DNA from 4 places in the Mesorhizobium shonense genome. Region 4 is predicted to be linked to each of the others. Evidence: riboswitches for the same ligand, from Rfam matches in the RefSeq annotation. Region 4 holds a riboswitch; each other region holds the start of a gene.
What was found. Region 4 has a riboswitch for cobalamin ahead of ABID26_RS22455 (CbtB domain-containing protein). Riboswitches for the same ligand answer to the same signal wherever they lie in the genome.
Positions count from the first base shown of each region.

Region 1: linked by a shared signal. The riboswitch ahead of bluB (5,6-dimethylbenzimidazole synthase) and the one ahead of ABID26_RS22455 (CbtB domain-containing protein) in region 4 are both predicted to bind cobalamin.
Region 2: linked by a shared signal. The riboswitch ahead of ABID26_RS20450 (CbtB domain-containing protein) and the one ahead of ABID26_RS22455 (CbtB domain-containing protein) in region 4 are both predicted to bind cobalamin.
Region 3: linked by a shared signal. The riboswitch ahead of ABID26_RS14875 (DUF1636 family protein) and the one ahead of ABID26_RS22455 (CbtB domain-containing protein) in region 4 are both predicted to bind cobalamin.

Region 1 is NZ_JBEPLM010000001.1:728,818-736,322, forward strand. It holds gene ABID26_RS03730 (pirin family protein) at 1-183, opposite strand, end outside; gene ABID26_RS03735 (DUF2277 domain-containing protein) at 193-459, opposite strand; gene ABID26_RS03740 (exodeoxyribonuclease VII small subunit) at 561-812, opposite strand; gene ABID26_RS03745 (histone deacetylase family protein) at 816-1,742, opposite strand; cobalamin riboswitch at 1,857-2,035, shown strand; gene bluB (5,6-dimethylbenzimidazole synthase) at 2,079-2,816, shown strand; gene ABID26_RS03755 (hypothetical protein) at 2,848-3,828, opposite strand; gene ABID26_RS03760 (TetR/AcrR family transcriptional regulator) at 3,959-4,549, opposite strand; gene ABID26_RS03765 (MFS transporter) at 4,671-5,891, shown strand; gene ribB (3,4-dihydroxy-2-butanone-4-phosphate synthase) at 6,242-7,342, opposite strand; gene aroC (chorismate synthase) at 7,434-7,505, opposite strand, start outside.
Region 2 is NZ_JBEPLM010000008.1:3,270-10,774, reverse strand. It holds gene cobU (bifunctional adenosylcobinamide kinase/adenosylcobinamide-phosphate guanylyltransferase) at 1-299, opposite strand, end outside; gene ABID26_RS20455 (CbtA family protein) at 292-1,092, opposite strand; gene ABID26_RS20450 (CbtB domain-containing protein) at 1,108-1,287, opposite strand; cobalamin riboswitch at 1,325-1,524, opposite strand; gene ABID26_RS20445 (gamma-glutamylcyclotransferase) at 1,596-2,282, opposite strand; gene ABID26_RS20440 (MFS transporter) at 2,363-3,562, opposite strand; gene ABID26_RS20435 (heparan-alpha-glucosaminide N-acetyltransferase) at 3,932-4,933, shown strand; gene ABID26_RS20430 (methyltransferase family protein) at 4,930-5,406, shown strand; gene ABID26_RS20425 (MerR family transcriptional regulator) at 5,422-5,808, opposite strand; gene mgtE (magnesium transporter) at 5,955-7,373, opposite strand.
Region 3 is NZ_JBEPLM010000005.1:24,583-32,087, reverse strand. It holds gene ABID26_RS14885 (cobaltochelatase subunit CobN) at 1-2,401, opposite strand, end outside; gene cobW (cobalamin biosynthesis protein CobW) at 2,433-3,470, opposite strand; gene ABID26_RS14875 (DUF1636 family protein) at 3,467-3,898, opposite strand; cobalamin riboswitch at 3,939-4,142, opposite strand; gene ABID26_RS14870 (winged helix-turn-helix domain-containing protein) at 4,150-5,370, opposite strand; gene ABID26_RS14865 (NADH-quinone oxidoreductase subunit A) at 5,707-6,072, shown strand; gene ABID26_RS14860 (NuoB/complex I 20 kDa subunit family protein) at 6,063-6,644, shown strand; gene ABID26_RS14855 (NADH-quinone oxidoreductase subunit C) at 6,649-7,254, shown strand; gene ABID26_RS14850 (NADH-quinone oxidoreductase subunit D) at 7,264-7,505, shown strand, end outside.
Region 4 is NZ_JBEPLM010000009.1:92,995-100,499, reverse strand. It holds gene ABID26_RS22485 (hypothetical protein) at 1-71, shown strand, start outside; gene ABID26_RS22480 (hypothetical protein) at 535-741, shown strand; gene ABID26_RS22475 (hypothetical protein) at 1,259-1,627, shown strand; gene copC (copper homeostasis periplasmic binding protein CopC) at 1,754-2,122, shown strand; gene copD (copper homeostasis membrane protein CopD) at 2,210-3,094, shown strand; gene ABID26_RS22460 (histidine phosphatase family protein) at 3,099-3,686, opposite strand; adenosylcobalamin (AdoCbl) riboswitch at 3,792-3,873, shown strand; gene ABID26_RS22455 (CbtB domain-containing protein) at 3,917-4,126, shown strand; gene ABID26_RS22450 (CbtA family protein) at 4,230-4,970, shown strand; gene ABID26_RS22445 (hypothetical protein) at 4,977-5,603, shown strand; gene ABID26_RS22440 (adenylate cyclase) at 5,641-5,937, opposite strand; gene ABID26_RS22435 (PepSY-associated TM helix domain-containing protein) at 6,199-7,505, opposite strand, start outside.

The sequences.
Region 1 (7,505 bases), on a different contig from region 4:
GATCGCCGGCCCCATGCGGTCGAAGAAGATGAACGGTCCGACCAGCCTGCGTTTTGCGGTCGGCAAGGCGCGGCGGACCTCGAAGCCGCCAATGTCCTTGGCGTTGGGGATGACCATCAATTCGATCTGGTCGCAGGCGAAGACATCGCCGGCCTCAGGATCGTTGCCCGGAAAGAAGCTCATGTCACGACCTCAGGCAAAGCGGAGCGCGGACCTGGCTTTCGCCTTGGCGGCCTCTTCCTCGCGGTTGCGCGGCTCCTGGGTGGTCTCAAGCGAATCGATGAGCTCGCGCGCGGCGGCGGCGATCGCCTCGACGGCGTGGTGGAAGGCATGCTCGTTGCGCTTGGACGGCTTGGTCGAGCCGCTCAGCTTGCGCACGAACTGCAGGGCCGCGTCATGAACCTCGTCGTCGGTCGCCGGCGGTTCGAAATTGAACAGGGTCTTGATGTTGCGGCACATGCTTGCTTGCCTCCTGTCTATCGTTTCCCGCCGTTCGAGATTATGCACCAAGGTGTGTTGAGATTCAGGTCAGGCCGACCTCACCTGAATATCAATACAGCTTACTCGGCGTCGAGCGGCTCCGTTCCCACCGGCTTGCCGTCGCGCGAGAGCCTGATCTTCTCGACCTTGTCCTCGGCCGCCTTGAGCAGCCGATCGCAATGCGCCTTCAGCGCCTCGCCGCGCTCGTAGATGCGGATCGACTGGTCGAGCGGGACATCGCCGCGCTCCAGATCATCGACGATCTTCTCCAGCGCGTCGAGCGCCTGTTCGAAGCTCATCGCCTTGACGTCCTGGTTAGCTTCATCAGCCATAATTCATCCCTTCATCAGCCGCCCGACATGGGCGGCGACCGAAAATGCCAGTCCCTGCAGATCGTAGCCGCCCTCCAGCAGGCTGACGAGCCGGTTGCCGCTATGGCGCCCGGCGCGGTCCATCAGCTGGCCGGTCGCCCAGTCGAAATCATCCTCGGTCAGGTTGATCTCGGCCAGCGGATCGCGATGGTGCGCATCGAACCCAGCGGAAATGATGATCAGGTCGGGGGCGAACGCATCGACGGAGGGCAGCACGCGCGACAGGAAGGCGTCGCGAAACGTCTCGCTGCCGGTGCTCGGCGCAAGCGGCGCGTTGACGATGTTGCCGGCGCCGGTTTCGCTCTTGGCGCCGGTGCCGGGATAAAGCGGCATCTGGTGGGTCGAGCAATAGAGGACCGACGGATCGTCCCAGAAAATGTCCTGCGTGCCGTTGCCGTGATGCACGTCCCAGTCGACGATGGCGACGCGCTCGGCCTGATGCTTCTTCTGCGCATGGCGGGCGGCGATCGCCGCGGTGTTGAACAGGCAAAAGCCCATTGCGGTCGTCTTCTCGGCATGGTGGCCGGGCGGGCGGGCGGCAACGAAGACATTGGCGGCTCGGCCTTCGAAGACATCGTCTATCGCCGCATTGGCGGCGCCGATCGCGGTCACCGCGGCCTGCCAGCTCTTCGGGCTGGCGCTGGTGTCGGCATCGATCGAGACAATGCCGCTCTCTGGGATGGCCGCACGCACGCGGGCGATAAAATCTTCCGGATGCGCATAAAGGATGGTCGCCTCGTCGCCTTCCGGCGCCTTGACGCGGTCGAGCGCCGAAAAAGCCTCGTCGTCCAGCACGCGCTCGATGGCGCGCAAACGGTCCGGCCGCTCGGGGTGGCCGGGCGGCGTCAGGTGTTCCAGGAATACCGGATGGCTATAGAGACGGGTGGTCATGGCGCCTAATCTAGGCATGCCTAGCCCGGATGGCCATGTTTAAGCGCCGAATGGCTGGGGAAAATCGCGTCTTGATATGTCGCCGACGGCATTGGCGCGGCCGAAGCTTCGCGATAAGGTCGCGCCGCTGCCTGGTGCCCGCAACGCGGGAGAATCGGGAACACGGTTGAACTCCGTGGCGTGCCCAACGCTGTAAGGGGGACCGCGCCGGCAAAGCCACTGTCTCAGACGGGAAGGCGCCGGACGCGGGACGATCCCAAGCCAGAAGACCGGCCCGGCAGACATGGTCGTCCGCATGGTCAGGTGGAGGACTGCTTATCGCCAAGGGGAAAAGCGATGCAGGCACAAGCGGCCGCCACCGGCGGCGATGACTTTGACCAATTGGCGCGCGACGCCGTCTACCGGGCGATGTTCACCAGGCGGGACGTGCGCAGCCATTTCGTTTCGGACGAACTCGACGATGCCGTGCTGGCGCGATTGCTGACGGCCGCGCACCACGCGCCATCGGTCGGCTATATGCAGCCATGGAACTTCATCGTCATCCGCGATTCCGAGCGGCGGCGGCAGGTGCGCGACCTGTTCCTTGCCGCGCGGGAGCTGGAATTGCCGGCGATCGAGGCGGAACGGCAGGCGCTCTACCGCAAGCTGAAGCTGGAGGGCATCTGCGAAAGCGCCCTCAACCTCTGCGTCACCTGCGACCGGCAGCGCTCGAAGAATTCGCCGCTCGGGCGCTGGCATAACCCGGAGATGGACCTCTACAGCACCGTCTGCGCGGTGCAGAACTTCTGGCTGGCGGCGCGGGCCGAGGGCGTCGGCGTCGGCTGGGTGAGCATCATCGAGACAGAAGCGCTGAAGCGGCTTTTGTCGATTCCCGAGCATGTCACGCCGATCGCCTATCTCTGCGTCGGCCGCGTCTCGGAATTCGCGCCGCGGCCGGATCTCGAAGCGCATGGCTGGGGCCGGCGCCTGTCGCTGCCCGAGCTGGTGATGAGCGAGACCTTTTGCGGCGCCGGCGAGGCGCCGCTCAAGTCGGCGATTGCAAAGCTTCGTGGCATAGAGCTGCCGAAGCCGTGATCATGCTGTCCTTCGTAGGTCAAGCTGCTGATCAAGCAGCCCGGGGCGCATCCCAGCGCGAGCCGCCGAAGGAGCCGAGGGCCTTGTCGCGAAGCTCCCTGAATTTCGACGAGGCCTCTGCCAGGCGCAGATCCCACTCCGGATTGGGCACCTGGCCCTCGATGGTGTCGAAATAGACCTGCATCAGCGAAGCGATGGCGAAGGGTTCGATGAAGGCCGCCTTGAAGGCCCAGGCAAAGACGATTGCCAGCACAAAGGCCCAGCCGGCGAGTTGCCCGGGCATCACCCAGAGAATGGCGGCTGCCGGGGCCAGCATCAGCAGGAAGATGACGAAGGACACACCCCACATGATCACCGCCAGCCAGACGGCGTTCTTGACCATGTGCTTGCCGTTCTGCGCGTAGAGCACGACGCCTTGCCTGGCGGTCTCGAAAGGCGAGTTGGAATTGATGCGGATGTTGTAGCCGAGGATGATCTCGTCGACATAGGTCAGCGACAGGCGGATCACGGTGTTGATGAAGCTGACGAGGCCGCTCAAGCCCGGAATGGGCAGGAAGGCGGCGATGCCGCCGAGCAGTCCGGTGATGGCGCGGATGGCGCCCTTGACCAGTTGGTCGACGACGAAAAGGATATTGGCCTCGGCAAAACGCTGGGTGACAACCTCCTTCGCATAGGCGATCTGGTTCTGGCCGTCGGGAACGTCGTGGCCGTCGATCAGATGGACCATGACGGCGATGTGGCCGGCCTTGAGCACATAGAGGATGTATTCGCGGATCCAGTAGACGGCGATCGAGACGACGCCGAAGCCGACGACGCCGCCCCATAAGGCAAACGACATCGGCCCGTCGGGATCGGTCGAGATGTGTCCGACGCCATAGCCGACGCTGGCGCCGGTGCCGGTCGCCATGATGTAGGCGACCGTGATGCCGAAATAGACGATCATACGAAAGACGATGAACGGCCATGTCCGCATCATGATGGACACCGACCGGCCGATGCTGAAGTCCCACATGGCCCCGACTCCCCGCCTCAGAGAATGGCCGGGAAGGATGCGCTCACCCCTGCCATTGTCAATGTCGGCGCGATTTTGAGCGGGGGACAATTATTGAAGAAGTTGCTGCCCCTCATCCGCCTGCCGGATGCTACTTACTTTTCAAGCCTTCGAGCAGTTGCTTGAACGCCGCCACCACCTGTTTCGATGTCGCTTCCGGCTCGTCCGAATTGGCGATGCGTTGCGAGGCCTGGCTGCTGGCGCCGTTGATCAGCCGCGCCGCGGTCTCGGGGTCGAGGTCGGGAACGACGACGCCCTCTTCCTGCAGCTTGGTCAGGTGATCGGTCATTGAAGCCGTGCAGGCGTTGGCGTTCGGCCACTGCGCCGGATCGCCCAGCACCGCCGGGCCGTCGCGGAACATGATGCGCTGGATCTCCGGCTCCAGCGCCATCTCGATATAGGTGGTGCATTCATCGACGAAGTGCTGCCATCGCGTCGGGGCCCGCGCGGCAACTTCGTTCACCCGCGCAGCCATCTCGCCGTCGATCTCGGCGATCACCGCCTGCAGCAGCCCCTTCTTGTCGCCGAAGTGATGATAGAGCGCGCCGCGCGTCAGGCCAGCCGAGGCAGTGAAATCGTCCATCGAGGCCTCGGCGTAGCCGATCGTGCCGAAGGCGTGGCGGGCGGCTGCGATCAGCTTGGCGCGCGTCTCGGCGATCATCTCCTTGCGGGGTCGGTGCATTGCTTCTGGCCCTATTCACATACGCAACGTATGCCAATTGACATACACGACGTATGAACTATCTGACATTCATACGCTGCGTATGTAATTGCGGCGCCTTCCCTTGTCGAGGAGCAGGACCATGCGAAACCCCTATTCGGAAATCTTCCAGGCTCCCGGCACGAAAGGCTTTGCCGCGGCGGCCTTCATCGCACGGCTGCCGATCGCCATGGCGCCGATCGGCATCGTGGCGATGCTGTCGCAGACGCATGGTGAATACTGGCTGGCCGGCGCCGTTTCGGCGACCTACGCGCTGGTCAACGCCTTCCTGTCGCCGCAGATCTCGCGGCTCGTGGACCGGCTCGGCCAAAGCCGGGTTGCCGTGCCCACGACCCTTGTTTCGGTGCTTTCCTTCGCGACCCTGATCGCGGCGGCGAACCAGCACTGGCCGGTGTGGACCTTGTTCCTGTCCGCGCTGCTTGCCGCCGCCATGCCCAGCATTCCGGCGCTGGTCAGGGCGCGCTGGACCGAGATTTTCCGCAATCGCCCCGAGCTCAACACCGCCTTCGCCTTCGAATCGGCGGCGGACGAATTGGTCTATGTCGCCGGCGCGTCGCTCTCAGTCGGCCTGAGCGCCGCGCTGTTTCCGGAAGCCGGCATGCTGGTGAGCACGCTGCTGCTCGCTCTCGGCTCGGCGGCATTCCTGCTGCAGCGTTCGACGGAGCCGCCGGTCCGTCCGACGGAGCATGGCGCGGGCGGATCGGCGATCCGCTTGCGGCCGGTCCAGATCATCACCTTTGCCCTGATCTTCGTCGGCGCGACCTTCGCCACCACCGAAGTGACTACGGTGGCGATCACCAAGCAGCTCGGCCAGCCCGAAGCGGCGAGCCTCGTCATCGGCGTCTATGCGCTGGGGTCCTTCGTGCTCGGCATCATCGTCGGGGCGCTCAACCTGAAGGCGCCGCTGCAGCGGCAACTGGCGATCGCGGTCGCCGTCATCGCGCTCACCACGCTGCCGCTGCTCTTTGCCGATACCGTGCCGACGCTGGCGCTTGCCGTCTTCGTCAGCGGCGTCGCGATCTCGCCGACCTTCATCACCGCCTTCGGCCTGATCGAGCGCCATGTACCGGCGGCGATGCTGACCGAAGGCGTCACCTGGGTGACGACCGGGATCGGAATCGGCATGGCGCTGGGCTCCTTCGCCGCCGGCTGGGTGGTCGACACTTTTGGACCGCAGAACGGGTTCTTTGTGTCGGTCGCGGCAGGCGCCATTGCTTTGGCCACCGTGCTCGCCGGCCAATGCCGGCTGGCGACGGAAGACTGCGATGTGGACAGGGGTGAAGCGGTAATGCCCGCTGAGTGACGGTACGAGCGTACAGCCATCCGGTGATCATTGCAGAGGTCGGAAGTTGGCCGTGGCCTCCGGGACGGCGTCATCCACGGGCGGAGCGACGCGAAGCGGGGCGCAGACCCGAGGATCCATTCCGTTACCTTGATCGTAAAGCGCAGCGGAGCAGAATTCTGAACCGTCGCAACGCTTCGAAGTCACGGAATGGATCCTCGGGTCTTCGCGCGTCGCTTCGCTCCTTGCTCCGCCCGTGGATGACGCCGTCGCGGAGGCTCCGGTCAATCGCCTACGTCGCGGAGGCTTCGGTCAGCCAGCAACGCCGGCGGGCTGCCGTAGGACCTCCGGCGCGTCAATCCCTCGACGGCCTAAAGAATCTCGGTCTTGGCGATATGAATGCCAAACCCTTCGAGGCCGACATAGTGGCGCTCGCGCGAGGCGATCAGGTTGATCGAGGAAATGCCGAGGTCCTTGAGGATCTGGGCGCCGAGGCCGATCTCGCGCCACTCGTTCTCGCGACGGCGGGCTTCCTCATGATCCTCGCGGTCGCCGCTCTGCGGCCGCTTGCGCTCCTGATGGGCGACGCCGACCGAGCCTTCGCGCAGATAGACGATGACGCCGCGCTTGCGCTCTCCCATCGCCTTCATGATTGTATCCAGGCGGTGGCTGGTGCCGAAGACGTCGGTCACGACATCTTCCGAATGCAGGCGCACCGGCACTTCCTCGCCGTCGCGTATGTCGCCGAAGACGACCGCGACGTGATGCATGGAATCCCAGGGCAGCGTGTAGGTGAAGACCTGCGCCTTGCCGCCGGGCGTGTCGATGTCCGAGCAGGCGACACGCTCGACCAACGTTTCCTTGCGCTGCCGGTAGGCGATGAGGTCGGCGACCGACACCTGCTTCAGGCCATGCTGCTCGGCGAAAGCCTGAACTTCGGGCCCGCGCTTGACCGTGCCGTCGTCGTTGACCAGTTCGGAGATGACGCCGACCGGCGGCAGGCCGGCGAGCTTGCAGAGATCGACTGCGGCTTCGGTATGGCCCGAGCGCATCAGCACGCCGCCTTCGCGCGCGATCAGCGGGAAGATGTGGCCGGGGCGCACGAAATCGGAGGCGCCGACATTGCCATTGGCGAGATTGCGCACGGTAAGCGTGCGGTCATCGGCCGAAATGCCGGTCGTGGTGCCGTGCTTGAAGTCGACGCTGACGGTGAAGGCCGTGGTGTGGGCGGAATCATTGTCCGCCACCATCGGCGCCAGGTTCAGCCGCCTCGCATCCTCGCGCAGCATCGGCGTGCAGACGATGCCCGACGTGTTGCGCACGATAAAGGCCATCTTTTCCGGGGTGCAGTGGACGGCGGCGACGATCAGGTCGCCCTCGTTCTCGCGCCCGTCATCATCCATGACGACGACGATCTCGCCGCGCTCGAAGGCGCGGATCGCTTCGACGATCTTCTTCTGGTCGTATGGCATGGGGCGCTCGCTTCGCTCGCAGGGAATAGGAATTAGGCAGTAGGCAGCAGGGAAGGAAAGGTTGTGCTAGGCTGGGCCGCGTCCCTACTGCCTATTCCCTACTGCCTACTCCCTTTCCTGTCTGTCCTCTATGCCGCAAATAGTGGTCCGCAATCGCGCAGGC
Region 2 (7,505 bases), on a different contig from region 4:
GCCAGCATATGGTTGGTCAGCCACAATGTCAGGCAATCGATCAGCACCGGCTGGTGATCCGGCAAGGCCTCGATCGCGCCGGTGAGATCGAGCGGCGCATCGACGGTGACCCAGTCTTCGCCGCGCCGCGAGCGATGCAGCGCGATGCGCTCGCGCATCTCGTCGTCATAGGCCTGGGCGGTGGCGATGTAGACCCAGGGCGAAGGGGTTGCCGTCGCCAGAGTTTCGGCATGCGCGCTCTTGCCGGAGCGCGCACCGCCGATGATGAAGGTCAGGCGACCTTCGGCGCGATCAGGCAAAGCTGCCGCGCAGGCTAGTCGCCGTGCCGGTGAAGCGGCCGCGCACCACGCCGACGACCGCACCAAGCACCAGCCAGAACACCAGGTCGGTGAGCGTCACCGCCACCACGAACTGATGATGCAGCCCTTCCGGAATTGCCGTCTCGAAGCTGTCGGGCTGCGGCGCGCCGACGACATGCGGGGCAACGATCAGTACGACGGCCAGTATGGCCAGCGTCAGCGACTTTCGGAAGGCGATCAGGCCAAGACCGACCGCCGTTGCCGCCACTGTCGAAATCCACCAGATCTGGCGCGGCAGAAGCTCGGCCGCCGGCATTGCCGGCAGTTCGGGCGGCAGGCCGAGCCCGGGCGCCAGCGTGAACACGGCAAAGCCGGCGAGGCCCCAGAACACGCCCTGGCGCCAGTTGCCGATGCCGCCGGCGAATTCGGAGACCGCGACCAGGATCAGCGCGAAACCGATGCCGGTGACGATGTTGGCGACCACATTGAAGGCAAAGCGTTCCAAGCCGTCGGCGGGCGCCCAGCCCTCGTCCTCGGCCGGAGCCGCCGCTTCCGTCGGCGCCGGAGCAGCGCTGCTCATCGCGTTGTCCGCGGGAGCGGCCGAGCTCATCGCATTGTTGTTGGTAGCGGTAGCGGCGGCATGGTCATGGTGATGACCGCCACCCGCCTTTTCATAGACTTCCGCCTTGAGGATCAGCGGCACGGTCGCGTAGGCCTGCATGCAGGCGAGCGCGATGCCCGCCACGAGCCCCGCGATCGCCGCGATAAACACGACGTTGCGAAACAGGTTCATGATGTCGGACCTAGCTTAGTGGCAGGGAAAAGCCATCGAGTGGCGATAGTCGTGGGCAGCGTTGTGGACCGCATCGATATGCGAGAAGCCGACGAAACCGACGACGAAAATGCCGAGCAGCGCGGCCAAGGCCAGCTGCATAATGCGCGACTGCGAGGAGACGGAGGCGCCGAGAGAGACGGAAGCGGTATTCATGTCTTGTCCTTTCGCCCTCCACCCGAGGGCATAGAAGTCAACTTTCCCGTCGCCGGCAGGTCTCCTGGCTCGCGGATCCGCGCCCTTCCCCACCTTCCCGAGGAAAAATCCCCAGTGGTCTATGGAGAGGACTACCGCATACAGTTGCGGGGGCAGCCACGGCTTTGGGCAAAAAAGTCCACCCTCACCGCATTCCCTCTTGGCTCCAAAAACGGAACCGACGACACGACCGACTATAGGCAGAATCGTCGGGCCCGGCAAACCAAATTCCGCCACCTCAGAGCGCGATTGCGGCACGCACTGGCGTGCTAGGAGCCGGCAATCCTTTCAGCGACAAGCTGCTGCAATCGCCACAAATGGGCGTCGTGAATGCCGCGCGCTTCGAGATTCTTGACGGTGTTGTAGAGATAATCGGCGCCCGAACCCCAATGGCCGCAGGACGTCGCCAGCCTTTCGACCACCTCCTCTTCGCTGAGCGGGCCGGCATAGGTCGTGCCCTTGCGATTGATGACGAAGGCGAGCGCCCGCAACGGCCCTTTGTCGGTTGCAAGCTGCAGCAGGCGCGGGTGGTAGCTGGTCGGCTTCAGCGTCATCTCGCGCCGGAAAAGCTTGTCCAGCGCTTGCCGGCGCTCACCACCGTTCAGGCGGAAGGCGACGCCCTTGCATTGCCCGCCGCGATCCAGCGCCATCATCAGGCCCGGGCTCTGCTTGGTGCCGCGCCAGCGCGTCATCTTCATACAGAAGGAGCGATGCCAGCCGCGCGCCACGGCGACCCGCTCCTCGACATGCTCGATTTCAGGCTTCCAGATCAGCGAACCATAGCCCAACAGCCATAGCGGTTCGGTCGCGGGAAGCTCAGCCTCGAACGCGTCGAGCATGGCTTCATAGTCGCTGTCGCAGAGATGCTGCGCATCAGGATCTGGCCCTGGATCCTCGACCGCACGAAAACAGCGGGCGACGAGTTCCTCGGTGAGCGACATCGTTCTTGCAGACATGCTTGAAACCCTGGCCAGCCGGCAATGCGAACAGAGCTTAAGGTGCCCGCACAATCGCCACAATGCGGAAGACCATCCGGTCAAAACGACTTCGGCAAATAGCGCCAGGTGACGAAGCCGCAGAAGGCGGCCAACAGTCCGAGCGTGACGAAGACCGAGCCCAGCCCGAAGAAGCTCAGCACCACCGAATAGACGAGCGGCGGCGTCAACTCGGAAAAGTCGAGATAGGTGCGGTAGACCGCCGCCATCTGCGCCTTTTCGTAAGAGCGCACCGAACGCATGAAGGCGGTGGAACCCAGCGCGTCGAGCGCGATGGTGAAGAGCGCGCCGCAGAGCAGGAAGCCGGCGGTGAGCAGCGGCGCGGCTGCGCCGACACCTCCCGCTAGAAGCAGCATGGCAGACATCGCGAAATAGGCGAAGGTCATGGTCCGCCGGCCGCCGAACCGCTTTCCCGCCCTGCCCCAGAAGATCGCCATGAACAACAGCGCATTGCCAGCCGAGACCAGCAACCCGCCGGCAAGCTTGCCCTCGCCGGTGATCACCATGAACAGCGGGCCATAGACGAAGAAGGTCGTCCAGAAGCAGGAGCGGCCGAAGGCGATCAGCCAGGCGAGACGCAGGCGCGGCTGCGCGATGAAGCGGCCGATATTGGCGAGCGGATTGGCCGGCCGGCTCTTGCCGGGGCGGATCGACGGATTGTCGCCCAGCCGGTAGGTCCAGAACAGCGCCAGCAATGCCAGCGCGAAGGCCACGACCACGCCATGCGCGGCATAGATGCCGAAGCGCGCATAGAGGAAAATGCCGAGCGTCGGCCCGCCGGTCCAGGCAAACATCGACCACGCCATGCGCAGCGACTCCGCCTGCATGAAGTCGGTCTTGCGGATGTGGTCCATGATATAGAGGTTGAGCGTGATCGACAGCGCGCTCGCCCCCATGACGCGGCAAAGCATGCCGGCGAGTTGCCCAGGCAGCGTGTGGGTGACGAAGAAAACCGAACCGAGCGCCAGCATCAGGCAGCCGGCCGTGTAGACCCAGCGCCGCGCGAAGCGGCGGATCAGCATCGGAATGAACAGCGTCACCGAAAGCCCGAGCAGCGACACGATTGTGTAGAGGATCGAGACGATCTGCTCGTTGTGCAGTATCTCGTAGGCCTGGATCGGGATGACGCTGGAGATCGTGGCGCGGGCGAAGGATTCGACCGCGTAGAGCGAGGCGAAGGTGCGCGCGTCTGCCGGCCGCAGCGCCGGAAGCCAGATCGGATGGCGCACATGGGTGGACATCGGCCCTCCGAAAAGTGAATCGCTCGCCAAATCTGGCCGGACCAGCGGTCGGCCAGTAGCAGGAAACCGACTCCGAGAAGCCGAAAAGCGAAGCCGGCCAAAGGCTTTCCGCTACTGGCCTAAGGTGTGTTGAGATTCAGGTCAGGCCGAGCCGAAAACAGTGGCCTTCGAGAACCGGAGCGGAGCGGACATTCAGGTCCGTGAGCACCGGAAGCGCAGAAGGCCGCAGTTTGCAGGCCGGCATCACCTGAATATCAACACACCTTAAAGCGGCTCGCCACACGGCCGGAGCGGCAGTCGCCGATCCACCCTCTGTTGTTCGCTCGAACCGTGATAGTCGTTTGGCACGACTGAATCGGATGCGAGATCATGAGCCTTCAGACGACGAGCGAAGCCGTTCAGGACGCGCCGAAGCACAGCCGCATCGTCGCCATCGATATCCTGCGCGGCATCGCGCTGATCGCCATGGCGAGCTACCACTTCACCTGGGACCTCGAAAACTTCGGCTACACCGCGCCCGGCCTGACCGCCTTCGGCTGGTGGAAGCTCTATGCGCGCTGCATCGCCTCCACCTTCCTGTTCCTGGTCGGTGTCAGCCTGTTCCTTGCGCATGGCCGCCAGATCCGCTGGCCGAGCTTCTGGAAGCGTTTTGCCATGGTCGCGCTGGCGGCGATCGCCATCTCGGCCGTCACCTATATCGCCACGCCTGACGGCTTCATCTTCTTCGGCATCCTGCATGAGATCGCGCTGGCAAGCCTGCTCGGCCTCGCGTTTCTCAGGCTGCCGGCGCTGCTGACTGCAATTGCCGCTGCGGCCGCGATCGCAGCGCCCTATTTTTCCAGGTCGGAATTCTTCGACCATCCGGCGCTGTGGTGGGTCGGGCTGTCGGCGACCAACCCGCGCTCGAACGATTATGTGCCGCTGTTTCCATGGTTCGGCGCGGTGCTTGCAGGCGTCGCGGTCGTCAAGCTCGCTTCAGCATCCGGCCTTCTCGCTCGCCTGGGGACCTGGATGCCCGGCCGCTGGTCCAATCCGCTTGTCTTCATCGGCCGGCACAGCCTCGCCTTCTACCTTATCCACCAGCCGGTGCTGTTCGGCTCAGTCTGGCTGCTTTCGCAGGTCATGCCGGCACCGCCGCAGGACAAGGACGCGGGCTTCCTGAAAGCCTGCCAGGCCTCCTGCGAACAGCAGCGGGACACGACGTTCTGTTCCAGCTATTGTGGCTGCATGCTGGCCACGCTGAAGGGCGAAGGGTCTCTCGACAAGCTCTACAGCAACGACCAGACCGAGATCTGGAAATCGCATCTTGCGGATCTCGCGAGCACCTGCACCGCGGCGACCGAAAGCAAGATGGAGGGAGGACAACAATGACCGGCACCCAGCCGAAGCATGGGATCATCCCCTGGCCGCCCGTGATCTATGTCGTGGCGATCGCGCTCAGCGTCGTGCTCGGCATGCTCTACCCGCTGCCCTGGATCGGCGACATTTTTGGCGACATCCTGGTCGGCGCCGGCTGGGTGGCGCTCTTTGGCGTCGCCGCACTCTGGGTCACGGCGATCCGCACCATGGTGCGCGCGAAGACGACGCTCAATCCCAATGCCGAGCCCGACCATCTGGTGACGTCGGGCCCCTTCGGCATCACCCGCAACCCGATGTATCTCGCCAACACACTGCTCTTGATCGGCGTGTCCTTCATCACCGGCATCGCCTGGTTCCTGCTCTTCGCCTTCCTCGCCGCCTTCGCGACGCAGAAGCTGGCGATCGAGAAGGAGGAAAAGATGCTGGCGGCGAAGTTCGGCAAGAAATATCGCGACTACGCCAAAAGAGTACGGCGCTGGATTTGAGCTGATAAGGCCCGCTCAGGTATTGACGCCCAACTCCGCCAAACGCTCCACGCACGACTCCTCGGCCTGGTCGAGCTCGGCAAGCGTCTCCTCGAGATCGCGCCGCTTCTGGCGCAAGTCCTCGCGCTTTTCCTCGATGCGCTTGATCATCAGCTTGAGCTGGCCGACCTCGCCGGGCGGTTCCTTGTACATCTGGATGATTTCCCGGATCTCGGCGATCGAGAAGCCGAGCCGCTTGCCGCGCATGATCTGGCGGATGAGATGCCGGTCGGAGGGGCGGAACAGCCGCGTGCGGCCGCGCCTTATCGGCTGCACCAGCCCTTCATCCTCATAGAATCGCAACGTCCGGGTCGACACGTCGAACTCGCGCGTCAGCTCGGTGATCGTGTAATATTCCCGCATTCTCGCTCCCGCGCCCAAATGTCCAGGCATCGCTACGCAGAAGCGTCGCCCTTCCTCCGATCAAACCCCGTCACATGCCGGAATCGGCATATGATCCCAAGGCAACGTCGCACGGCATTTACGTAAAAGTCAATTGTAGCACTCTCTTAGGAAACGCCAAACCACCAGGTGGCCAACCCAAGGAAAGCAAAGAATCCGACAACATCGGTGACAGTGGTCACGAAGACGGCCGAAGCCACCGCCGGATCGATCTTGAAGCGGTCAAGCACCAGTGGGATGAGAATTCCGGCCAGTGCCGCGGCGAACATGTTGATGATCATTGCGGCCGCGATGATGCCGCCCAGGTTGGGATCGTGGAACCAGAGCCCGGCGACCGTCCCGATCAGCACCGCAAACACCATGCCGTTGATGAAGCCGACGCCCAGCTCGCGGCGGATGATGCGGGCAGCGTTGTAGATGTCGAGATCCCTTGTCGCCAACGCCCGCACGGTGACGGTCATGGTCTGCGAGCCGGCATTGCCGCCCATGCCGGCGACGATCGGCATCAGCACCGCCAGCGCCACGATGTGCTCGATCGTTCGGTCGAACAGGCCGATCACCGATGCCGCCAGGAATGCCGTCAACAAATTGACGAGTAGCCAAGGCACGCGCGAACGCGAGGTGGCCAGCACGGTATCGGACAGCTCTTCATCGCCGACGCCGCCCATGCGCAGAAGGTCTTCCTCCGCTTCCTGCTGGATGACGTCGACCACGTCGTCGATGGTGAGCACGCCGACCAGCCGGTCGTTCTCGTCGACCACCGCGGCCGAGAGCAGGTCGTACTGCTCGAACTCCCGCGCCGCTTCCTCCTGGTCCATGGTGGCCGGGATGGCATGTCGCGTCTCGTGCATCACGTCCTCGACCTTCACCGCGCGCTTGGTGCGCAGGATCTGGTCGAGGTCGATGGCGCCGAGCAGCTTGAAGCTCGGGTCGATGACGAAGATCTGGCTGAAGCGGTCGGGAAGGTTCTTGTCCTCGCGCATGTAGTCGATGGTCTGGCCGATCGTCCAGAACGGCGGCACGGCGACGAACTCCGTCTGCATGCGCCGGCCGGCCGTCTCTTCCGGATAGTCGAGCGCGCGCCTCAGCCTGATGCGCTCGGTGAAGGGCAGTTGCGAGAGGATCTCTTCCTGGTCTTCCCGGTCGAGATCCTCGAGAATGTAGACGGCGTCGTCGGAATCGAGTTCCTGCACCGCCTGCGCGATCTGCGCGTTGGGCAAATTGTCGACGATGTCGAGGCGGATAGCCTCGTCGACCTCGGTCAGCGCGGAGAAGTCGAAATCGGAACCGAGCAGCTCGACCAGGGCCCGGCGCTGTTCGGGATGCAGCGCCTCCAGCAGATCGCCCAGTTCGGACTGATGCAGGTCGTCGACCTCGCGCTTGAGGGTCAACGTGTCGCGGTCGGCGATGGCCGCGCCGATCTGGGCAAGGAAGGAGGAACGGACGGCGCCGTCCTCGCCGTAGATATCGGCGTGGTGCTCGTCGGCGGCCCTGGCGCCGGTCGTCTCTGTGTCCTGGGCTTCCACCAGCGCCTCCGCCAACAGGAATCCGGAAAGGGTGCGAAATCAAGGTCTAGAGCATGATCCCCGAAAGTGGAAACCGCTTTTCGGGGAAATCCTATGCCAATGCGGCAGATAGGGCCGTGATGCGATTCGTCT
Region 3 (7,505 bases), on a different contig from region 4:
CGATGCGGCGCAGCGCCTCGTCCGGCGCATCGGTGCCAGCAAGGCCGGCTTCTGCGGCAAGACCGGTCTTCTGCGCGGTCTCGACGATGAGCCTCGCCAGCCGGTCGCGGCGGCGACGGTCGAGCCCGTCGGCCTGCGCATATTCATCCACCAGCCGCTCGAGCTTCTGCTGTGCCTCGTCCAGGCCGGCACCGGTCAGCGGCGGCGGCAGATGACCGAGTGTCACGGCCGCAATACGGCGCTTGGCCTGCGCCGCCTCGCCGGGATTGGAGACGATGAAGGGATAGACGACCGGCAGCGAGCCGGTGACGATCTCGGGGAAGCAGTTATCCGAGAGGGCGACCGTCTTGCCCGGCAGCCATTCCAGCGTGCCGTGCGCACCGACATGGATAATGGCGTGCACGCCGAGGGATTTCTGCAGCCAGAGGCCGAAGGCGATGAGTTCGTGGCGCGGCGGCAGCGTCGGATCGTGGTAGTCGGCGCGGCGGTCGGCCGAGCGGCCGCGATCGGGGGCCAGCGCCACTGTGATGTTGCCGAAGGTGGCGGCGCGGAAGGGGAAGAGTCCTTCGCCCGCCACTTGCGAATGCTGGCGTTCTGTCACGCCCCCCTCTGTCCTGCCGGACATCTCCCCCTCTAGGGGGGAGATTGGCAGTTCGGGCGACGGCGCTCCACCTACAACGCTGGCGATTGGCGAAAGCGGTGGTGACGGGGCAATCTCCCCCCTTGAGGGGGAGATGTCCGGCAGGACAGAGGGGGGTGCCTCGCGCAACCCTATCTCGCTCCCGGCCTTACCCCACGCAGCCTCAACCGCATCGCGCGCGCCTTCCGGCAGCTCCATCGACAGGCGCCGATAGTCGTTAAGGCTCAGACCATGCCCACCCATCTCCAGTGCATCCAGCAGCCCCCGTGCCGATTGCGGAATCCTCTCAACCGCATAGCCCTGTTCCTTCAGGTCGTGCAGCATGGCGAGCACGCTCGACGGAACATCAAGCCCGACGGCGTAGCCGGTACGGCCGGGCGCGCTCGGGTAATCCGGGATCAGGATCGCCAGCTTGCGCTTAGCGCGCTCGGTCTGTTGCAGGCGAACGAACGCCGCGATGCGGGCGGCGACCTGCGCGACGCGGTCGGGCTCTGGCCGGTTGGCGAAGGCGCGGAAGGCCAGCGCCGGATCGGTTTCGACCTCGCCCTTGAAGGAAATCGCGCCGGCCAGGATGCGGCCGTCGAGCTCCGGCAGCACGACATGCATGGCGAGATCGGCGGGCGCCAGGCCGCGCTGGTTTTTTTCCCAGACCTCGCGCCGCGTCGTCGCGACGATGACCTGGAAGACGGGTACGCCGGCGCGGTCAAAGAGCGTCTCGGCGCCTGGTTCTGCGCCGGAGGCAAAGGCGGTGGCGGTGGCGATGGCTGATGGGTTCAGAGAAGCAATGGCGTTTTCGACGAACGTCAGAGACGCCGGATCCTTGAGGCTGGAGACGAAGATCGGCACCGGCGTAATGCCTTGCAAGTGCAGCGCCTCGGCCAACGCGTCGATCGGTGCCACGTCGGCTGCCAGCAGCATCGATCGGTAGAAGAGGATAGGGATGACGGGCGCGGCGAAATTGTCGGCGTCGAGTCCCGTCACACCCCCCTCTGTCCTGCCGGACATCTCCCCCGCAAGGGGGGAGATTGAGCTGTCGCCGACGATTTCGCCAATCGGAGATGTTGCAGATGGCTCTGCTGCTGACGTGGAAGAATTGGCGCCGGGGTTGGTGATAGCTGATCTCCCCCCTTGCGGGGGAGATGTCCGGCAGGACAGAGGGGGGTGTGAAGGATCGCCGACCTTTGAAAGTCCAGGCTTCTCTACGACTCCAATTCTAGGTTGATAATAACCCACCTTCGGCACGCCCACAGGCTCAGCAACCGCCGCGTCCGACCCCGCAAGCCTCGCCAACCTTTTCACCAGCGCGCTCATATTGGCCGGGCCGCCCTCGCGGAAATAGCCGAGCAGGGCGTCGAGCTCGGTGCGCGGCAGGGTCGAGCCTTCGATCAGGCGCTGGTCCTCGTCATGGCTTTCGCCCGGCAGCAGCGCCAGCTTGATGCCGCGCTCGCGCGCGACCGCCACGAGCTGGTCGCAGCCATAGCGCCACCAGTCATAGCCGCCGAGGATGCGGACGAGGATTACTTTGGCATGGCGCGCGACGCTATCGACCCAGAGGTCGACCGACATCGGGTGGCGAAGGTCGCGAAGTGCGGCGAGCCGCATCGATGGCAGCCGCTCTGTGTCGGCTTTCCAGGCGGTAGCCAGTCCCGAAAGATCGCTGTCGGTGAAGGACAGGGCCACGACATCCGCAGGCGTCTGCCTGAGGTCGATCGGCTCGGCGAGATCGTCGAGCGAGGCGGATGTCGTGGTGAGGATATGCATTGCTTTTCGTGTTTGGGCTTTTCGTGTTGCCTCAGCCGGCGAGGATACGCTCGATCGCCGGGCGATTCAGCCCTTTGAGGCCGATGACGACCAACCGCGAGCGGCGGTCGTCCTCCGCCGTCCAGGATCGGTCATAATAATGATTGACGCGCGGGCCGACGGCCTGGAGCAAGAGCCGCATCGGCTTGCCGCCGACCTCGACGAAGCCTTTGACGCGCAGCACGTTTTCATGCTCGGCAGCGAGAGCGACGCGCTTGGCCAGCTCATCCGGATTGGCGATCGACGGGATATCGATGACGAAGGAGTCAAAATCGTCGTGCTCATGGTCGAGCTCGTCGTCGTGGTGGGTCTTGCGGTTCTCGATGTCGTCCTCGACGGCGAGGCCGAGGCCGAGCAGCACCGACGCATCGACCTTGCCCTGCGCGGTCGGCACGACTTTCACGGCGCGCGCCACATGCTCGCCGATCACGGCATTGGCGCGGGCCGAGCCGGCCGCATCCATCAGGTCGCTCTTCGACAGGATGATCAGGTCGGCACAGGCGATCTGGTCCTCGAACACCTCCTCGACCGGATCGTCGTGGTCGAGCGAATCGTCCGCGGCGCGCTGCGCCTGCAGCGCATCCATGTCGGAAGCGACGCGGCCATCGGCCAAAGCCGGGCCATCGACCACGGCGATGACGCCGTCGACCGTTACGCGGCTCTTCACCGTCGGCCACTGGAAGGCTTGGACGAGCGGCTTCGGCAAAGCGAGGCCGGAGGTCTCGATCAGGATGTGGTCGACCTTCGGCGTGCGCGACAGGATCTGGTCGAGCGCCGGCACGAAGTCGTCGGCGACGGTGCAGCAGATGCAGCCATTGGCGAGCTCGACGATGTTTTCCTCCGGGCAGGTGTCGATGCCGCAGCCTTTCAGGATCTCGCCGTCGATGCCGACATCGCCGAACTCGTTGACGATGATCGCCAGCCGCTTGCCCTTGGCGTTTTCGAGCAGGTTGCGGATCAGCGTCGTCTTCCCGGCGCCGAGAAAGCCGGTGACGACGGTGCAGGGAACACGAGAAACGGAGGCGTTCATGATCGGTCCTTCAGGAGGTCGAGGGGAGGGATGCGGGCAACCAGGCCGCGCTTGAGGGAATCGGGCCGGCCGCGCCAGGGGATGAGGCCGTCAGTGGAAGTTGCAAAGAGCTTTGCGCCGGCGACGAGGTCGGCGCCGCTGGTCGCATCCAGATCGCCGAAGACGTAGCTCCAGCAGCCGTCGCGCAGAAGCGCCGCGCTCAAGCGGCGCTTGCAATTGCCAAGGCATTCGACGGTACGGATGCGGATGTTTTCGCCCGATGCGGCGCGGCGCGTGTCTTCAGCAAGCAGGGCGCCGGCGCGCGGGTTGGCATCCGAACCGGTTTCGTCGCGGCAGGACGAGCAGACGATGACCGTCACGTCCGCCAACGCGTCGGGCTCGGACGAAATGTCCGCGATGTTTGCCGGGAAACTGCCGTTACGATCCAAAACCAGGCTCCTTGCCCGGAAAACCCGCCAGGCATTCGGATACTTAAAGTCTCAGACGGCAGGTCTCCTGGCTCGCGGGTCATCGCCTTGAATGCCGCCTTCCCGGGAACATCCCAGTGGTTTTCGGCTGAGGCTCGTCGCTTACAGTTGCGGGGACAGCCGCGGATTTGGGAAATTATCCCGCACCGCATTCCCTCTCAGCTCCTCCCTTTGCCGGGAGAAGACCGTCTGGCTCGGATTTAGGCTTACGGCTATGCGCCTGTCAACGCAGGGTGCGACGCCGAGATGTCGGCCAGCGCCGGCCCGAGGTCGCCGGCCGGCGTCACTTCGATAGCCTCCAGTCCGAGCCACGCCTGCATCTGCTTCAATTCCTCGAAGAGCTGCGCGACCGTTTCGGACGGGGCGTCGGCCTCGGCATAGGCTGCGTGGACGCGCAAGATGCTTGCTGGGCGATCGGCCCTCAGGTCGACGCGAGCGACGATCCGGTCGCCGAGCAGGAAGGGCAGCACATAGTAGCCGTATTGGCGCTTTTCGGCCGGCGTGTAGATCTCGATGCGGTAACGGAAGCCGAAGAGCTTTTCGGTGCGAGTGCGCTCGAAGACCACGGGATCGAACGGCGCTAGCAGGGCGCGCGCCTCGATCCGGCGCGGAATGCGGGCGTCCTTGTGCAGATAAGCGGCCTTATCCCAGCTCTCGACCTTAACCGGCAGCAATTCGCCCATTTCAACAAGCTCTTCGATGCGATCCTTCGTGTCGCCCGGCGCCAGGCGAAAATAATCGCGCAGGTCGCCATAAGTGGCGATGCCGTGGGCGCGGGCGGAAATGCGCAGCAATTCGCGATGCGAGTCCTCGACCGAAGGTACAGGCAGGTCCAGGATAGCCTGCGGCAGAACACGCGCCGGCAGGTCGTAGTAGCGTTCGAAGCCGCGCCGGTAGGCGGTGGTGATGCGCCCGGCCCAGAACAGCCATTCGAAGGCGTGCTTGGCCTCGCTCCAGCCCCACCAGCCGCCATTGCCCTTGTGGCCTTCGATGTCGGAAGCGGCGATCGGCCCGCGTTCGGCGACCTGGCCGTATATCTCGTCGATCATCTCCTTGCGTTCACGGCCCCATTTGGCGAGGCCGAGATACATTTCCTCGCCGCGTTCGGCGCGCTGCATGCGCCAGCGCATCAGCGGGTAGGTCTCGACCGGCAAGAAGGACGCCTCGTGCGCCCAATATTCAAAGACGGCGCGTTTGCGGGTGACCGCGGCGTTGTCGAGCAGCGCAAGCGGGTAGGGGCCGAGACGCGAATAAAGCGGCATGTAGTGGGCGCGCACCACCGCGCTGACGGAATCGATCTGCAGCAGCCCGGTTCGGAAGAGCACGCGGGCGAGGTGCCGGCGGTTGGGCTCGCCGCCGGGGCGGGGGTCCGTGAAACCCTGCGCACCGAGCGCGATGCGCCTGGCCATGCGAAGCGAGATTTTTTCCTTCATCAAGGAGCCTTTGCCTCGATCCGTTTACCTGATTTCCAGCCGGTGATTCCAGCCATGCTAGCAGGCAAATGGCGGGAGATATGTCAGGAGAGAAAAGTGGAGTAAAAAGTGAAGGAAATCAAACAGGAGCGGATCGGACCAGTTTCTTCCGATATGGCGTCCAGGGCCGGATTTTGAACAAGGTTTGACTTGCTTCGCCGAAACCGCTGCGCTAACCCTCGCCGCGTCGCAGCATAGGGCCCTTAAAACGGTTCAGCAGGTTAAACTGTCACGCTTCCGCATTAGAGTCCGTTGCTGTAATCAAAGTGAACTGGCCCGCCAAAGGAAAGTCGCCGCATGAGCGCACTCCTGAGTTCGTATCTGCCCATCGTCCTCTTCATCGCGGTGGCGATGGTCGTCGGTCTTGCGCTTATCGTCGCGCCGTTCCTGGTGGCCTACCGCAATCCCGACCCCGAAAAGCTTTCCGCCTATGAATGCGGGTTCAACTCGTTCGACGACGCCCGCATGAAATTCGACATCCGCTTCTACCTGGTGTCGATCCTGTTCATCATTTTCGATCTCGAGGTCGCCTTCCTGTTCCCGTGGGCGGTGTCCTTTTCGAAGGTCGGCATGCTCGGCTTCTGGTCGATGATGGTGTTCCTGGCGGTGCTGACCATCGGCTTTGCCTATGAATGGAAAAAAGGAGCGCTGGAATGGGATTGAACGACAGTTCAGGCACCCTCGTCGCGCCGAAGCCCAAGGGCATCATCGATCCCAACACCGGCAGGCCGGTGGGGGAGGACGATCCCTTCTTCCTCGAAATCAACAATGAGCTGGCAGACAAGGGTTTCCTCGTCACCTCGACTGAAGCGCTGATTACCTGGGCGCGCAGCGGCTCGCTGATGTTCATGACCTTCGGCCTCGCCTGCTGCGCGGTCGAGATGATCCACACCTCGATGCCGCGCTATGACAGCGAGCGTTTCGGCGTCGCCCCGCGCGCGTCTCCGCGCCAGTCCGACATCATGATCGTCGCCGGCACGCTGACCAACAAGATGGCGCCGGCGCTGCGCAAGGTCTACGACCAGATGCCGGAGCCGCGCTACGTCATCTCGATGGGCTCTTGCGCCAATGGTGGTGGTTACTACCACTATTCCTATTCGGTGGTGCGCGGCTGCGACCGCATCGTGCCGGTCGACATCTATGTGCCCGGCTGCCCGCCGAGCGCGGAAGCGCTGCTCTACGGCATTCTTCTCTTGCAGAAGAAGATCCGCCGCACCGGCACAATCGAACGGTGAGCCGATGACCCTGGCGTTGAACGAACTCTCCATCTATCTGGGCGAGAAGCTCTCCGGCCGCATCGGCGAAGCCGTGCTTGCCTATGGCGAACTGACGGTTTCCGTCGAGCCGGACAATTTGATCGCGGTGGCGACCTTCCTGCGCGACGATCCGCGCTGCCAGTTCATCTCGATCATCGACATCTGCGGTGCCGACTACCCGTCGCGCGCCAGGCGCTTCGACGTCGTCTACCACTTGCTGTCGCCGAAGCAGAATGTCCGCATCCGGCTCAAGGTTCAGGCCGACGAGGAAACGCTGGTGCCGTCGCTGACCGCCGTCTATCCCGGCGCCGACTGGTACGAGCGCGAGACCTACGACCTCTACGGCGTGCTGTTCTCCGACCATCCGGATCTGCGGCGCATTTTGACCGACTACGGTTTCGATGGGCATCCGCTGCGTAAGGATTTCCCCCTGACTGGCTTCGTTGAGGTGCGTTACGACGACGAGGCCAAGCGCGTGATCTACGAGCCGGTCGAGCTCAAGCAGGAATTCCGCAATTTCGATTTCCTCTCGCCCTGGGAAGGCACCGACTACGTGCTGCCGGGCGACGAGAAAGCGAAGGCAAATTGAGGCGCCAGAATGGCTGAAACCTCCGTCCGCAATTTCAACATTAACTTTGGGCCTCAACACCCTGCGGCGCACGGTGTTTTGAGGTTGGTTCTCGAGCTGGACGGCGAGGTGGTCGACCGCGTCGATCCGCATATCGGCCTGCTCCATCGCGGCACCGAGAAGCTGATCGAGGCCAAGACCTACCTGCAGGCCGTGCCTTATCTCGACCGGCTCGACTATTGCGCGCCTATGAACCAGGAGCATGCCTTCGC
Region 4 (7,505 bases):
TGGCGAGAAATTTTATGCGCCCCATTCGCCGTCAGAGGCGCTTTCTGGAAATCTGTTCCGCGCTTCTGTAGGCGATTTTGCGCCTTCGGAATTATGCAACAGGCCCCGCTATGGGAGAGATCGAAGTTGAATCGAGGCATGGGCTAATAAGTGCGGAGCGGCGCAAAAGGTTCATCCGACTTATGAGTTTTTCAAAGGAGCCGGCCTCGGCATAATCGAAAAAGACGCGCGGCACCCGGCGGCGCGCCGCAAACCGCCAGATTGGCCGCAACTCCCTGTGAAAGCTTTCCAGCACCAAGAGCCAGGTCGCGTGGGAATTAGAGACACTGATGCTTCCTTCGAGACCCCAGCGGCGCTTGGGGGCTAACCCGGCTTCGTCCTTATGGATGCGTAACCTGCATTTTGCCAATGGCGTATATTTACCGTCAGCCGGTGCCGTGTTTGGATTCCGACCCCCGCCGGTTAGGCCCGGCGTCTGCTGCCTACCCCGCCAGCCTGCCGGGGCGCTCCCGTGTTGAGGGCGGCGGCATGCCCATGTCGCGTTACGGAGGTGTCTATGGACCCGCTGATCTGGACTTGCTCCAGCGGGTATTTGATCGGCTGTGTGATGAGCGCCGTCTGGCCAAGAAGGACCGGGAACAGCGCGAGCAATTGGCGGCTGAAGTCATCCGCGTTTTCGACGACGGGATCACGGGCGAAGCCGATCTATTGCGGGCCATTTCCAAGCGGCGGAGACTCTGAGACTCTAAGGTCAAGCCGGGTTTGCCGACAAGCTCTCGTCTGTCACGGACAGGGCGTCCGCCGCCGCGCGGGCCGAAGGCCCCAAGCGGAGGAAGGATGGGGAGACCGATTTTCTCCTTGCTGGGGAGAGGGGGCAGCGCTCCCTTTCCCCTCGAAACAAACAATGAGCGTACAAGCGAAGGCAGCGCAGCGGCCGGAGCCAGTTCGCGCACCGCTTGGCCGGTTAAATGGGCAGCCGCAGGTAGCATAGCGCCGCCCGAAGGGCGGAAACCGGGACCGACTGCCCCGGCAAGCGGTTCCGGGTAGTATTCGGAGTTGGCCTGACACGATGTGGCCCGTTCGCCCGCGACGCTCCGAGTATGGAGCGCTCCGCGTCGCGCGCGAACCCAACCCGAAATCGCCGACTGATGGGACGGAGAAGGCGAAATCACCCCTCCGACCGCCGGTCAAAGGCTGCTCCCATGGCCAACGCGCGAGCGCGCATGCTATAGCTCAGCCGCTCCGGTTTGGCTGGAAGATGATGCTCCCCGAACGATTGCCTGTTCCAGTCACATTGCTCGCCGCGCTTTTTCTTGTCGTTCAAGCGTTTCTGAGCGGAAGCTGGATCGGTTTCCAAGCCTCGGCGGCTCAGTTCGATGCTTTTGGCAACATAATCTGTACGTCCCATGCTGGCGACCATTCCAAGGGCGGGCAGCAAAAGGACGACTACGACTCCGGCTGCTGTCTTTTCGGCTGCGATAGCGGTGCCGCTGTGCTTCCAGAAGCGGGCGAGATCGGGCAGGAGCGGCTGGCGTTCGCGATCACTTCCGACGGCAAACCGGCGTCGAAAGCCGCGATCCGGCGGCAAGAACTTCAGCCGCTCAGCTCTCGCGGCCCTCCGGCCTGAACAATGGCAATCTCTTCGCCGTTCCGCCCCGGGGCGGATGGAGACTTGAAGGCTGCCTTCCCAAGAGCTTCAATCATTGTCTAGCTTCGGGTCGACCAGGTCGCCCTACATCAAGGAAACATATCCATGCGCAACATCTTGCTTGCAGCTGCTTTTACGCTCCTCACTTCGGTAACGCTTTCGGGCTCTGCCTATGCCCATGCCAAGCTCGAGGCGGCACAGCCACCGATCGGCGGCACGGTCAAGGAGGCACCGACCGAACTCGACCTCAAGTTCAGCGAGGAACTCAATCTGAAGTTCACCGGCGTGAAGGTCACCGGACCCGACAAACAGGAAGTCAAGACTGATGACGCCATGCTGATGGATGGCGACAAGACCTTCATGGTCTCGTTGCCTAAGGGCCTTGCGGCCGGCCCCTACAAGGTTGAATGGCACGCCCTGTCGCAGGACGGCCACAAGACCCATGGCGAATACAAATTCACAGTGAAACCCTAAGATCGGAAAGGCGGGGGCGCGCTCCGCGCTCCCGTCCCCGTTCAGTCGGATGAGCAAAGTCCTTTTCACGCACCCGCCGGTGGACGGATGACGCCGGACAACCTGCTTGTGGCTTGCCGCTTCGTGCACGATGCCGCGCTGATGGCGCTATGGGGCGCCTCTGTCTATCTGCTGGCGCTGGTGCCGAGCGCTCTCGCCGAGCGGATCGCGGCCAGGCTGACCGCCCTTCGCCTGATTGCCGTGGTTCTTGCCTTTGTGTCGACGATTGTCGCCCTGCCAACGCAAACGTCGATGATCGGCGACGGCTGGCCCGATGCCGTGAACGGCCCGATGCTATGGGACGTTCTTGCCTCGACCAATATCGGCACGGCGTGGTTGGCTCAGGCTCTGGCCGGCGTCCTGCTCGTCGCGGCACAAATGCTCGCATCGCGCCTCAGGCTGGCGGCGACCGCGATCGCATCCGGACTTGGCCTCGCCGGCCTTGCGCTCAGCGGCCATGCAATGATGAACGACGGCTGGCAGGGCATCGTACATCCGCTGAACGACGCCCTGCACGTCCTGTCGGCAGGTGCCTGGGTCGGTGCGCTGTTGCCGTTGCTGCTCATCCTGGCGGGGGTCGGCAAGATGCCTTTTGATGCCGATGCCGCGACAGCGCTGCGCCGCTTCTCGAACGCAGGCCATGTCGTCGCAACCTTGGCCATCCTGTCTGGAATTGCGAATAGCGTCTTCATAGTCGGCTGGCCGTTCGGGTTGTCGTCGCCCTATCGCCTGTTGCTGTCGGCGAAGATTGCCGTTGTCCTGGCCATGATTGCGATGGCGACAGCCAACCGCTACTGGTTCGTGCCGCGTATCGGTCGGGCGAGCGAGTCGGCGCTCCACGCGATCCGAATTGGCACCGCCATCGAGATCGTGCTCGCGCTCACCGCGATCCTACTCGTTTCGATTTTCGGCATGCTAGACCCGAACTCCTAAAGAGTTAGTCGACACCGCGCTGCCCTTTCGGCAGCGAACCATGAGCGCGCAACACCCATCGAGTGCCATCACTACGAAAATCGGTGAGGCAAAGCGGCTCGACATCGATCTTGCTGAACGAAGTCAGCGGGGCACCGAGTACATGCACGATCGCCGCGCGGATGACCCCAGGGTGGGTGACCACAATGGTGTGGCCGCGCTCGGCAAGCAGGCGCTCCATCAGAGCCGAGCCGCGCCGGGCGACATCGGCCAGCGATTCGCCGCCGTGGGGTGCCGCGTCTGGATCGGAAAACCAGGTTGCAAAGCCTTCCGGATCTTCGACCTGCAGTTCCTCGAAACCCTTGCCTGCCCAATGTGCAAAATCCTGGTCAGCGAGCAGAGGCTCGATCGAAGCCTGGTGGCCCAGTGCCTCAGCGGTCTGCCGCGCCCGCAGCGCCGGGCTTGTCCAGATTCGATCAGCGCGGCGCAACCCCTGGCCGGTCGCGCCCGCGCGGGCAATCGCCTGCGGCTCCAGCGGCTCATCTAGCGGAAAGCGCCCCTTGCGCGCGGCAAGCGTTGCCCCGCTTGCGATCATCGTCAGGCGTACGATCATCCAAAACCGCCTCTGTGGCCCGGTCCAAATTGCGTGTCACGATCTCACGTCGCTTATTGACGATACATTGACGGCGAACGAAGCGCTGAATAGTGTCGGCGACGATACGGGATTGGAAGCCGGTGTAAATCCGGCACGGTCGCGCCACTGTGATCGGCACCAGCCGAAAGTCAGGCCTTCTTCCGTAGCATTAGTTCGATCAACGGGACGCAGTATCCCAGGAGAGGAAAATGTCCGACACCACTTTTGCACCCGGCTATGGCCCGGTTCCGATTCCGGTCCGTGAGCTTCTGCCATGGGCCATCTTCGGCGGCCTGCTGCTCATGCTGGCGATCTATTTTGTCGGGGCGGAAGAAGGCGCGACATCGCTGATCCGAGGCATGTATGTGCACGAATTCGTGCATGACGGCCGCCACCTGCTCGGCTTCCCCTGCCACTAGACCGGTTCAGCAATCGCTGAACCGCCCCGGGTTTGGGATAACGCAATTCCAGACGGAAAACCGCTACGCACTTTTCCTGGAATTGCTTGAAGGGAAGATTGACATGGTCGGAAAACTTTTGCTGCGCGGCATGCTGGTCGGGCTGGTCGCGGGGATTTTGGCGTTTGCCTTCGCACGTGTTTATGGCGAGCCGCAGGTCGACAAGGCGATCGCCTTCGAGGAACAGCAGGCGCAGGCCGCCGAAGAGGCGCCGGAGCCGGAGATCGTCAGCCGGGCCACGCAGGCCGGCATCGGTCTCGCAACCGGCGTGCTGATCTATGGCGCTGCGCTCGGCGGGCTGTTCTCGCTCGTCGTCTCCTTCGCTTATGGCAGGCTGGGCTCGCTCGGCCCGCGCGGCACCTCCGCGTTGCTGGCACTGCTCGGCTTCCTCGCCGTGATCGTGGTTCCGGGGCTGAAGTATCCTGCGAACCCGCCCTCGGTCGGCAATCCCGAAACCATCGCCTACCGCACCGAACTGTTCTTCATCATGATCGTGGTTTCCCTGGCGGCGATGGTGGCCGCGGTGGGCCTCGCGCAACGGCTGTGGAATAGGCTCGGCGCCTGGAATGCGACGATCGTTGCCGGCCTTGCCTTCCTCGTCGTCTTTGCGCTGGTGAAGGCGGCGCTCCCCGACATCAACGAGGTGCCGGAGCAATTCTCGGCGGTGGTGCTGTGGCAGTTCCGCGTCGCTTCGTTGGGTATCCAGCTCGTGATGTGGACCGTCATGGGGCTTGCCTTCGGCGCGGTCGTCGAGCGAGACCTCGCGGCCCGCGACCAAAGCGGCCTCGCCCGCCGCTACGCCTGATCCGCGATGCGCTGGCCAGCTCGGTTTTTCGCCTGGTCGGCCATCGCGCTGTTGTTCCTGCTCGCGGCGACGGAGGCCGAAGCGCATGGCTCGCGCTCGACGCCGCCGCCGCCTGGCATCCAGATTCCCAGCCTTACCCACGGCCAGATGGCGGTGATCGCCCGCTATCGCGGCGCCATCCTCGATCTAGCCCTCCGGCAGACCGAGACCGACCCCGCCTTCCGGCGGCTCTACAATCACGACACCCTGCAATACACGTACTGCCTCTGGGGCCTGATGCCGGGAAGCCTGGCTGACGAGCAGAGCCCATTCAATGAATGCAGCCATGCGTATCTGGCGACCACCAAGGCGCTGCTGGCCTACATGGCGAAGATGCCCTCGGCCCAGAACGAGGCCAAGTCGCTGATTTCCGACATCGACGCCGACATGGTGCGCAGCGGCGCCTCCTGGATCCTGTGCCAGTTCAGCGCCGAGGGCTTCAGCACCGGCGAGATCGTCGAACCGCAATGGCGGGGCGTTTTCTTCCACCTGCCCAGCCTTGCCGTGCTTGCGCTGGCAGCGGCGGCGCTCTTCGCCGCTGCCTGGTCGATCTTCGGCTCGCACGCACCACGAAACAGGTCAGTCGCCGCATAGCGGCTCGCCGGGTCTTCAAGGCCATGATTCACGTGCCTCAGTGGTTATGGGATTGCTGGAAGCCCGCTACGTCGTACTGAGATACGCTCTTGGGATTATTGGAGTTCTGCGGCTGGGTACCTGCGTACTTTCCATCGGCAACCCCATCAGGATTGAACGCTGAGCCAGGAGCAGTGCTGGCGTTACCGGGGGTAGCACCTCCGGTCTCTGCGGTACCGATCGTTTGGTTGGGCTGACCGGTCGTTCCGGTCACGGTGTGGACATTACCAGCGAAAGCCGCGCCAGTGGAGGCTATGAACAAGGCGGCCACTATAGGCGTGAGGAGATGTTTCATGGTTTATTCTCCAAAGCGTTTTCGATTTGGGGCGCTCAGGGTCTTGGGAGCGCCCGGCGGTAAGGGATAAACGCTTTTGGGATCGCCACTCGTCCCGAGCCTCGCGAACTCGTGATATGCCAGCCCGCTTGAGAGGTGGGCTAAAAGTGGAAGATCGCTTGCTCGATAGTGGGTTTCGCTATGCACAGACCCCCCGATAGCAGCCCGCGATTTTTCGGCGTTGCGGCCGACCCTTGCGCGTAGGTCGGCCGCCTTACCAATTCACGCCTCGGCCACTTGGAAACCTGCCTCCTTCAGGCGCCTGGGGAGCAGAAAATCGATCACAGCGAAGGCAACGATTGCCAGCCCGGTCAATGGAAAGATCACGGAGACGCAGAGCGCGATCGCCAGGATGGCAGCCGGAACCCGGTAGTTCTTCGGATAAAGCGGTGTCCCGAGTTGCCCCGCCGGCCTGCGCTTCCACCACATCACCGCGCCTGACAGGGCCATCGTGATGATCGCGAGGCAGAACAGCAGGTTGAGCGCGGTGTTCCACCAACCGAGATTGGCCTGGTGGAGCGCAATGCCCACCGCCATTGCCTTGCCGGCCAGACCATAGTCGGCGAAGCGAATGTCGGCGAGGATCTTGCCAGTGTAGCGGTCGATATGCACGGTGCGATCACCAAAGGGGTCGAGCGTATCGGCATCCATGGAGTCGGCCGAGATCGTGTAGACCCCGCCCTCCTCCTGAGGCACGTTGATGCGGAACTGCTCGGTAAAATCGTTGGCGCGAGCGTAAGCGGCAACCGTGTCGAGATTGACGGAGCCCATTTGCAGGCCAGCCGCGCCCGCCTGCGAGCCCGACATCGGCATTGGCGTCTGCTCCAGCGTCCACGGCACTTCCTTCAATGCGCCGTGATTCATGCCGGCATGAGTCTTGTCCGAGAGCGGAACATTGTCCCACTTCGCCGCCGGGAAGGTGCTCCAAGCCTGTACGATCTTGGCTCCCCACACGCCTGTCCAGGCGAGGCCCGACAGCAGGAAGAAGAACAGCACGATCGAAATGTAGAAGCCGAGCGAGACATGCAGCTCCTTCCACAGCGCGCGACCCCGCGTCCGCAGGTTCGGGACCAAGACGCGGCCAAGCGCCCGGCCAGTGCGCGGCCACCACATGTAAAGACCGGTAAGCACCAGCACGATGCCGAGACCGGCGGCGATCTCGATCAGCCGGTCGCCGACATCGCCCAGCAAGAGCGTGCCGTGGATATGGTCGGCCCAATAGAACCAGGTGTCGTCCTTGGCGATCGTGTCGAGCGCCTTCGGTCCGTGCGGATCGACGGCGACGACGTTGTCCTTGCCGTTGCCATTCACGATGAAGACGGTGGCGCGGTCCGGTTCTTTGGGCACGACCATCAACTTCAGCGCGCCACCGGGGATGGCGGCGATGGCCGTCTGCGATTGCGCCTCATAGGAGGCGCGCTCGCCGCCTGGCGCCACATAATGCTTGGCGCCAAGGAAGGTCTCGATCGAGTTGCCATAGACCATAATCAGCCCGGTGGAGGCGAGCACGAGAAGGAATGGGATGACAT